Regions from separate parts of the Rhodococcus sp. 1R11 genome, predicted to be linked through region 1. Evidence: predicted binding sites of a transcription regulator. Region 1 holds the regulator's gene; each other region holds the start of a gene.
What was found. The regulator LexA, encoded in region 1, represses DNA repair genes until DNA is damaged. The targets are predictions, from matches to a motif close to CGAACANNTGTTCG.

Region 1 (3,277 bases):
TGCGTGGAACGCACACTTTTCGAGCCCGAGCACGAGCTGTTCCGGGAGTCGTACCGGAAGTTTCTCGAACAGCACGTAGCCCCCAATCACGCGAAGTGGGAAGAGCAGAACATCGTCGACCGCGGCGTCTGGGTCGAGGCCGGCAAGCAGGGCTTCCTCGGAACTGCCGCACCGGAGGAGTTCGGCGGTGGCGGCGTCAAGGACTTCCGCTACAACGCCATCGTCACCGAGGAAACCACCCGCGGCGGCTACAGCGGCATCGGCTTCACTCTGCACAACGACGTCGTCGCGCCGTACTTCATCGAGTTGGCCAACGACGAGCAGAAGCAGCGCTGGCTTCCCGGATTCTGCTCCGGTGAGCTGATCACCGCGATCGCCATGACCGAGCCGGGCACCGGCAGCGACCTACAGGGGATCAAGACCAAGGCCGTTCGGGACGGCGACGACTGGGTATTGAACGGATCGAAGACGTTCATCACCAACGGCATCAATGCCGATTTGATCGTCGTCGTAGCGTGCACCGACCCCGAGAAGGGTGCCCAGGGCTTCAGCTTGCTGGTCGTAGAGCGCGACATGCCCGGTTTCGAGCGTGGCCGCAACCTGGACAAGATCGGCATGAAGGCCCAGGACACCGCGGAACTCAGCTTTACCGACGTTCGGGTTCCGGCCGCCAACCTGCTCGGCGAAGAAGGCATGGGCTTCATCTACCTGATGCAGAACTTGCCTCAGGAGCGCCTCTCGATTGCCGTCGTCGCGGCTGCGGCCATGGAATCGGCACTGGAGATGACCATCCAGTACTGCCGCGATCGCAAGGCATTCGGTAAGTCGATCGGAAAGTTCCAGAACACGCGATTCGTGTTGGCGGAGCTGGCTACCGAAACCACCGCTACCCGCATCATGGTCGACAAGTTCATCGAACTGCTCAACGACGGCAAGCTGACCGTGCAGGAAGCCGCCATGGCGAAGTGGTGGACCACCGAGAACCAGGTCAAGCTCATCGACCGATGCCTCCAGCTGCACGGCGGCTACGGTTACATGAAGGAATACCCGATTGCCAAGGCTTACATGGATTCTCGGGTACAGACCATCTACGGCGGCACCACGGAGATCATGAAGGAGATCATCGGTCGTGGACTGAATCTCTGATTCTGCCGATCGTTCGGAACCGACGAGAAGGGCCGCAGCACCTGTGCTGCGGCCCTTCTTTCGTTGTGTCCGAACAGAGTTCAGAGCTTGCGCATCACGGTGACGACCTTGCCGAGAATCGCGGCATTGTTACCCGGGATCGGCTCGAACAATGGGTTGTGCGGCATGAGCCACACCTCACCCTTGGAACGCTTGAACGTCTTGACGGTGGCCTCGCCCTCGATCATCGCTGCCACGATGTCGCCGTTGTCGGCCACGGACTGTTGACGCACCACCACCCAGTCGCCATCGCAGATGGCCGCGTCGATCATGGACTCGCCGACCACCTTGAGCAAGAACAGTGATCCCTGACCGACCAACTCGCGGGGGAGTGGGAACACGTCCTCGACGGCTTCCTCGGCCAGAATCGGACCACCCGCGGCGATCCGGCCGAGAACCGGCACGAACGTCGGCGTCGGCAACCGATCCTGCTCGTTGGACGCTGCCGAACCGTCCACCGCTGCCGCGGCCTGATCTGCCTGCACCTCGTCCAGTCCACGGACGTCGACCGCGCGAGGGCGGTTGGCATCGCGCCGCAGGAACCCTTTGCGCTCGAGGGTACGAAGCTGATGAGCGACGGACGACGTCGACGTCAGGCCCACGGCATCGCCGATCTCTCGAATACTGGGTGGGTATCCGCGCTCGGTGACCGAGGCCCGGATGACCTCCAACACTTTCCGTTGGCGCTCGGTGAGCCCTGCGCTGATGTCGGTGCCGACCTCCATGGCCTTCGGGGTCGGCTCGGCGGCCGGCTTTCCGGCCGCAGCCTTGCCGACCGTCGAGGATCCGGCTCGCGCGGAACCAGCTTTCGTGGAACCCGTCGTACTGGAACCGGTGATGGACCTCGTCGAGGTCTCGTCCTTCATGCTGTCGGCCTCCTGCTGATGCGGCTGGATTCGGTCTACGCGGTATCGATCCACGCGGACTGGAGTTGATGATGTCGACTCGTGTGGCGTGTGGTTTCTGACACGAATCTAGCGTGTATCAGCTGTTGAATCAAACATCTGTTCGACTCGTGTCGCGTTTTCTACAGACTTTGTCGGAGGCGCGTGATAGAACTTCGAACAAGCGTCCATCGAACGCCTGATCGAACAATCGATCCAACGAGCGAAGACGAGGTTCCGATGACCATCACCACCGATCGTCCCACCACTGCCGGTATGCGTTCGCGATCCGGTGTCGTCGAGCGTCGTCGGCGGTCGCGGCCCGTGCTGCAGAACCACGGGCGTCGGACGCAGAACGGCCCGTGCTTGCCCGTCCTGGACGAGTCCTGGACCGACGTGACCGATCGCGAGATGGCGGATCGAGACTTCGACGACACCTCGGCTCATTTCGCGAACCAGACCGTGCGCCCACGCTCTCTGGTTCTGTGGATGTTGGCTGTGGTCGTCGTGGCCGGCGGTCTGCTCGGCATCGCGAATCTGCGCGCGACCACACCCGACGCGGCCACTCAGCCTGCCGGCGCGGTCATGGTGCACGACGGAGCGCTCGTCGAGTACGCACCCAGCAGATGACCACCGGCACCATGGTGCCCAGCGTGGCTGAGTATCCTCGAAGACTGCCCCGACGCGCACGTTCGTCGTCGGAGTATCGGCTACGACGGAGGCTCCCTCATGCATTGCCCGTTCTGCAGGCACCCCGACTCACGCGTGGTGGATTCGCGTGAAATGGACGAGGGTCAGGCAATACGGCGACGCCGGTCCTGCCCCGAGTGCGGTCGTCGCTTCACCACCGTGGAGGCTGCTGTGCTCGCCGTCGTGAAGCGCAGCGGTGTGACCGAGCCGTTCAGTCGGGAGAAGGTCGTCAAAGGCGTTCGTCGCGCCTGCCAGGGCAGAGACGTCGACAACGACGCGCTGAACCTGCTGGCTCAGCAAGTCGAAGACAACATCCGCGCGGCCGGTTCGGCGGAGATTCCCAGCAACGAAGTGGGCCTGGCCATTCTCGGACCGCTACGCGATCTCGACGAAGTGGCCTACCTTCGTTTCGCATCGGTCTACCGCTCGTTCAGTTCGGCCGAGGACTTCGAGAAGGAAATTCACGAACTCCGCAAACATCGAGAGTCCGCCGACGTCGAGTGAACCGCGGGCCGATC
Region 2 (3,277 bases), on a different contig from region 1:
TGTGATCGGGGGTGCCGCCGCGCATCTTCGCCCCCGAGAGCACCAGCTGCAGTTGCTCACGCACCCGAGGCTGACCGATGAAATCGGTGAGGTTCTTCGGACGCAGACTGGTCTCGATGTCGAGGTCGTCGGACATGGCCTCCGCCCCGACCTGAGATTCCCCGAACTCGTCGTCCTCGGTCACGCCGACCTACCTGGACTTACCGAGGTACGCCAACGCGGCCCGCAGTGCGGTGGACGTCGTGGCCTCGGGCTGCTGTGCAAGTACCGCGTCGGTGGCCTCCTCGGCCTGCTTCGCCGGGAATCCGAGACCGATCAGAGCTTCGACGATCTGATCGCGCATCGAGTTGCCGGACCCGGAACCTGGCACCACGGAACTGCCTGCGCGACCGACGACGGCGTCGACCTTGTCGCGCAGTTCGACCACCATCCTCTCGGCCCCGCGCTTTCCGATACCGGGAACTCTGGTGAGGGCCCCGATGTCGCTGTCCGCCAATGCTGTTCGCAGGGAATCGGGTTCGTGCACCGCAAGCGTGGCCATCGCAATTCGTGGCCCGACTCCGGAAACCGTGAGCAGCAGCTCGAACAGCTCACGTGATTCTTTGTCGGGAAACCCGTACAGCGTTTGCGAGTCCTCGCGGACGATCATGGTGGTGAGCAGAGTGGACTCGCTCCCCCGATGCAGCGTCGCCAACGTCGCCGGGGTGGCATTGACGCGATATCCGACACCGGCCGCCTCGAGTACAGCGTGATCGAGAGCGATGTCGACCACCGACCCGCGAATGGATGCGATCACCGTGCGCCCGCCTCCTTCTTGGCCAGTTTCTCGATTTTGCGCGCCACCGCGGCGCGAGCTTTGCGTTCCTCGGCCAGACGCGCGTCGTACTTACGCTTCTGTTCGGCGGCCATCGCCTCGGCTTTGGCCATCCGGGCGATCATCGGCGCGCGCCAGCAATGACAGATACCCAGAGCCAACGCATCTGCGGCATCAGCGGGAGTCGGCGCGGTCTGCAGCCCGAGAATGCGCATGACCATGGCGGTGACTTGCGCCTTGTCGGCCGAACCGTTGCCGGTGACGGCTGCCTTCACCTCGCTGGGAGTGTGGAAGCAGACGTCGACACCGCGACGGGCCGCAGCCAGTGCGATGACGCCGCCGGCCTGCGCGGTGCCCATGGCCGTCCGAACGTTGTGCTGCGCGAACACTCGCTCGATCGCCACCACCGACGGCTTGTGGGTATCGAGCCAGTATTCCGCTGCTTCGGATATCCGCAGCAGACGCTGCGCGAGATCCATGTCGGCAGGAGTACGGACCACATCCACGTCGAGTGCGACGACTGTGCGACCGACGCCTCCCTCGATCAAGCTGAGCCCACACCTGGTGAGACCGGGGTCGACACCCATCACCCGCACGCCACCACACCTTCCGCTTACGAACTGTTGTTCGATAGCGTAGCGGAGCGCACCGACGGATCAGGGCTACGACACCCGGTCGATCACTGTGAGCAAGCGGACCGGGTCAGTCCTCGTCGTCCAGTTCGGCCATGACCTCGTCCGACAGGTCGACGTTGGACCAGACGTTCTGCACGTCGTCGCTGTCTTCGAGGGCGTCGATCAGCTTGAAGACCTTGCGCGCTCCGTCTGCGTCCACCGGAACGTTGACCGAAGCCTGGAAGCTCGCCTCGGCCGAGTCGTAGTCGATACCGGCCTCCTGCAAGGCGGTGCGCACCGCGACCAGGTCGGTCGGCTCACTGACGACCTCGAACGTGTCGCCGTTGTCGTTGACTTCCTCGGCGCCGGCTTCGAGAACGGCCATCAGCACGTCGTCCTCGCTCTGACCGTTCTTCTCGAGGGTCACCACACCCTTGCGCGAGAACAGGTACGACACCGAACCCGGATCGGCCATGTTTCCGCCGTTGCGCGTCATCGCGACGCGAACCTCGCCTGCGGCGCGATTGCGGTTGTCGGTGAGGCACTCGATGAGGATGGCGACACCGTTGGGTCCGTAGCCCTCGTACATGATGGTCTGCCAATCGGCACCACCGGTCTCTTCGCCTGCACCACGCTTGCGCGCCCGCTCGATGTTGTCGATGGGCACCGACGTCTTCTTCGCCTTCTGAATGGCGTCGAAGAGCGTCGGGTTCCCGGTGGGGTCACCGCCACCCGTGCGGGCCGCCACCTCGATGTTCTTGATCAGCTTGGCGAAAGACTTGCCACGTCGGGCGTCGATCACCGCCTTCTTGTGCTTGGTGGTGGCCCATTTTGAGTGGCCGCTCATGCGATAGGGCCCCTTCCTGCTCGAAATCAGTGTTGTCGACTTTACTCGCCCGTGTCATCGCTCCGCCCCAACCGGCGATTACGGGTTTCTACGCGCTGCGCACCATGTCCACGAAGAGTCGGTGCACTCGATCGTCTCCGGTGACCTCGGGATGGAAGCTGGTGGCCAACACTCGGTTCTGCCGCACGGCAACCACGCGGCCCGCAGCAGGCCCGTTCGGGACGGTGGCCAGTACCTCGACGTCCGCACCGACACGTTCGACCCAGGGCGCGCGAATGAACACTGCGCGCATCGGTCCGCCCTCGATGTCGGTGAATTCGAGATCGGTTTCGAACGAGTCGACCTGTCGGCCGAAAGCGTTGCGGCGCACGGTGATATCGAGACCGTCGAGGTGTTCTGCGTCGGGCCGTGTGTCGAGAATGTCCGACGCCAGCAGAATCATTCCCGCGCACGATCCGTAAGCAGGCATGCCCTCGGCCAGGCGAGCCCGCAGTGGCCTGAGCAGATCGAAGACACCGAGCAGAGTGCTCATCGTCGTGGATTCGCCGCCGGGGATGATCAACCCGTCGATCCGGGCGAGTTCGTCCGGTCGACGCACGGTGATTCCGTGCGCACCGCTCGACTCCAGGGCGACCAGGTGTTCGCGAACATCGCCCTGCAGTGCGAGTACGCCGATCGTCGGGGCCGTCACTTCAACCCGAAGGGATCGACGTGCGGCTTCGAGGTGTCTCGCTCGTAGCGCATCAGTCCCTCTTGCACGACGGCAGCGACCATGCGGCCGGACGTGTCGAAGATCCGTCCCTGAGTCAAGGCGCGGCCGAAGCCGGCGGACGGCGAGGTCTGGTCGTAGAGCAACCACTCGTCGGCCCGGAACGGACGGAGAAACCACAGAGCGTGGTCGAGGGAGGCCGTTTGCGTGACGGCGTCCGGATGCGGCACCTTGGCCGACCCCAGCAACGTCATGTCGCTCATGTAGGCGAGCGCGCAGACGTGGAACACCTG
Region 3 (3,277 bases), on a different contig from region 1:
GTCGTGGAAGAAGTCGAGGCCACGCTCGGTGATGTCGAAGATGTCCTCGGCGTCGAAATACTCGGCGAGGGATGCGCGGCAGTACGCGCCGAGCGGGACAGTCAGATCGCCTCGAGTCCAGGACGATTCGACGCCGTGGTACGGCCCGGCCGCAACCGCGGTGATGTACGTCGATATGGGCAGCGTCGGGGCGAACGTGGTGACTGTGCCGTCGGTGACTCCCGCGCGGTTGGACAGGACCGTCCATGCCGGGGGTGCTGTGACCCTCAGCGTGAACGAGGCCTTCAGGTCGGGTTGCTCGAAATTCGCGAACACCCGTCGAGCGTCGGCAGGTTCGTACTGGGTGTACAGATAGACGTTGTCGTCGACGGGGTCGACAAAGCGGTGAAGTCCTTCACCCGACCTGCTGTACCGCCCGCGCGCGCGTATCCGAACGACGTTGTGCTCGGTGAGTCCGACCAGCTGAATGCGAGCGCCGTCGTAGTCGACCTGCGCGTCGGTGCCGTTGACGGTGATCTCGTCCACGGCGGCACCGATGAAATCGACCCATGTCGCGGCCGTGGTCGCACCGAACTCGATGGTCGTCACCGTCTCGAAGGTGTCGACCTCTGTGTCCTCGGCGTGCAGGAGATTCAGATCGACGTGATACTTCACCCCGTCTATGTGGCGCGATCGCCTGCGAGTTTCGGTCCGGGTCAGATTCGCGGTGCTCACCGAACCAACCCTAGGCGATGGTTTTTCACCGGGAGGGTGGGGTGAAGTAGTGATTTCCGAGTGGATCGACGATATGTAGCACTCCTTCCGGGAGTAGTTCGGTGCGCCAGAGTTTGCGCGTTTTGAGGTTGTGGTGGAGCCGACAGCGCGGACCGATGTTCGTGAGAATGGTCCAGCCGCCCTTCTCGGGGCGGTGTCGGTCGAATTCGACGATGTGGTCGAGGTCGCATCGTTCCGAGGGCACGTTGCAGCCAGGATGCAGGCAGTACGGGTTCTCGGCTCGAACCTTCGCCGCGAGAGCTCGACCGGGCGTATAGCTCAGCGCGCCTGGCGGCGGGATCTTCATGCCCCCATGGCCGTCGGGGTACAAGGCATGGACGCCGATGGGGTCGTCTCCGACGATGGCACGCCACCGTTCGATCAATGTGCCTCCACCCGGCCGGGACGGCGTCGCGGTAGCGGGTTCGGTTGTATCGGCCGGAGGTGCGTCCGGTGGCCGGCTCGTCGGGAGTTCGCGCTCCAGCGGTATGAGACCCGAACTGTCGGTGGATGTTCCACGGGTTGTATCGGAGATCGTGTCGGTTGGCCCGGATGTCTCCGTAGTTGAGTCACCGTGGGCGGGGTTCTCCGGGGCCGGATCGGTACCGTCTTCACGAACAACCTGGCACGTCGCGCACTCGCACAACAGTGTCTCCCCGCGCATGAGTGCTGTCTGAGCATCGCCCCGTCGTTGGTCGTCCGAACGCGGATCTTCCGGGTGCAGGCGGGTGACCTCGGCGTCGATCCGCGAAAGTTGTTCGTCGGCCTCGCCGTCGGTCATCAATGTGGTCAGGCTGGACAGTCCTCGTGCCCGGCGACGAAGGCGGATTCGCTTCTCGGTACGTGCGGCACGTTTGCGTACCGCGCGGTCCCAGTCGGCGTCGGCCTCGGTGAGTAGTCGATCGATTTCGCGGCCCAGAGCACCCGGTGCCATCTCTTGGGCGGCCTTGAGAATTTCGACCTCCAGGACGACGACCGTCTCCGGCCGGGCCTGAAGCAGATGATCGTGAATTGTCCTGACTCGCTCGAGGTCGAGCACACCGTCGACGAAACCCTGACGCACGAGAGGGCGCAGTTGACGCCACATCTGCAGCTTGTTGTCGATGGCGGCAAAGGTGGACGACAGTGCGGCTGCCACTTCGCAGATCGCCGAGCTGTACATATCCTTCTCGGTCACCCCGGTGCCCCACGGAGATGTGCCGGCCGTTCGACTGCGGACGTACTCGTCCATGAAAGCGAGCTCCGAGGCGACGGCAGCGTTGATCGTCCGTCGCGCGCCCAGAACGTCGGCAAGCGCAGAGTGATGCTCAGTCGCCCACGCCACTTTTTGTAGCCCCATGTCACCCCCCAGCGACGGTGGATCGAACGCGTATTCGACCCGTTGGGCAACATTGTAAGGCGAGGCACCGACAAGTTCGACGGCCCTGGTGACAGGCCTCAGATCGCGCCGACCGCGCGGTTCACATCGAGTTCGAGTAGGTAGTGATTGATGGCGATTGCAGCCTTCGATCCTGCTGCCGCCGAATTGATCAGCTGGGCGGGCGAATCCGAGACGTTCCCCGCAGCCCACAGGCCCTCGACGCTGGTGAGCCCGGTCGGGTCCGTGGCGATCCATCCGTTTTCGAGACGCGTGCACCCCATCGGCATCAGGAGAATATCGTTCGGAACGAACGTCGGGCCGACGAACACGACTGTTCGAGGATGGACCATCCCGTCGGACAGCTGGATGCCTGTGACGCGACCGTCCTGCACAACGATTCGGGCAACCGGTACGTCGACGATTCGGACCGATCGGGCGTCGAGTCGGAGACGTTCGTCGTCACTCAGTTCGATGCCGTTGGTGAAGAAGACGACGTCGTCCGACCATTGGCGGATCAGCGACGCCTGGTGAATCGTGAACGGTCGGTTGGAGCCGCCGACGACGGCAATGGGCTGGCCCCGGACCTCGTAGCCGTGACAGTACGGGCAGTGCAATACCCCCGAACCCCACTGCTCTCGTACTCCGGGGATGTCGGGTAGCTCGTCCCGCAGCCCGGTCGCTACCAGAACCGAGCGCGAACCGAGGACTGTGTCATCGTCGAGGTGGAGCTCGAAGCCAACCTCGATTCGAGTTACGTTGCCAAGCAGAAACTCTCCGCCGTAGCGCAGGACTTCGCGACGTCCAGCCCGACGCAATTCTTCTGGTGCGGAACCATCGCGCGAGAGGAAGTTGTGAACATGTTCGGCACGCGCGTTGCGCGGCTCTTCGGCGTCGACGACGATCACCTTTCGGCGGGCGCGGGCCAGAAGTGTCGCGGCACTGAGTCCGGCGGGGCCGCCACCGATTACCACGGTGTCGTACGTCAAGATGTCTCCTCGGTGGTGGGATATGTTGTGAACGTAGCAGAACTGTCAACTAGTTAACAATATTGGTGGTGCCGATGACCGATGCCTCGCTTCGTGAGCTGACCTGTGCACGGTGGGCCGAGCTCAATCCGGAGCTGGACACCTCGCCGATGCAGGTAGTGGCCGAGATCAAGCGCAT

Region 2: the regulator LexA is predicted to act here: its motif matches at 1,431-1,444, upstream of ruvC (crossover junction endodeoxyribonuclease RuvC).
Region 3: the regulator LexA is predicted to act here: its motif matches at 2,116-2,129, upstream of E4P29_RS01325 (HNH endonuclease signature motif containing protein).

Annotation. Positions count from the first base shown of each region.
Region 1 covers NZ_SPNG01000004.1:416,136-419,412, forward strand. The annotation lists gene E4P29_RS09920 (acyl-CoA dehydrogenase family protein) at 4-1,146, shown strand; gene lexA (transcriptional repressor LexA) at 1,227-1,910, opposite strand; gene E4P29_RS09930 (hypothetical protein) at 2,310-2,699, shown strand; gene nrdR (transcriptional regulator NrdR) at 2,799-3,263, shown strand; gene hrpA (ATP-dependent RNA helicase HrpA) at 3,276-3,277, opposite strand, start outside.
Region 2 covers NZ_SPNG01000007.1:75,940-79,216, reverse strand. The annotation lists gene ruvB (Holliday junction branch migration DNA helicase RuvB) at 1-136, opposite strand, end outside; gene ruvA (Holliday junction branch migration protein RuvA) at 191-796, opposite strand; gene ruvC (crossover junction endodeoxyribonuclease RuvC) at 793-1,410, opposite strand; gene E4P29_RS14155 (YebC/PmpR family DNA-binding transcriptional regulator) at 1,517-2,275, opposite strand; gene pdxT (pyridoxal 5'-phosphate synthase glutaminase subunit PdxT) at 2,364-2,966, opposite strand; gene E4P29_RS14145 (acyl-CoA thioesterase II) at 2,963-3,277, opposite strand, start outside.
Region 3 covers NZ_SPNG01000001.1:266,910-270,186, reverse strand. The annotation lists gene pepN (aminopeptidase N) at 1-714, opposite strand, end outside; gene E4P29_RS01325 (HNH endonuclease signature motif containing protein) at 740-2,077, opposite strand; gene E4P29_RS01320 (NAD(P)/FAD-dependent oxidoreductase) at 2,191-3,099, opposite strand; gene E4P29_RS01315 (MarR family transcriptional regulator) at 3,174-3,277, shown strand, end outside.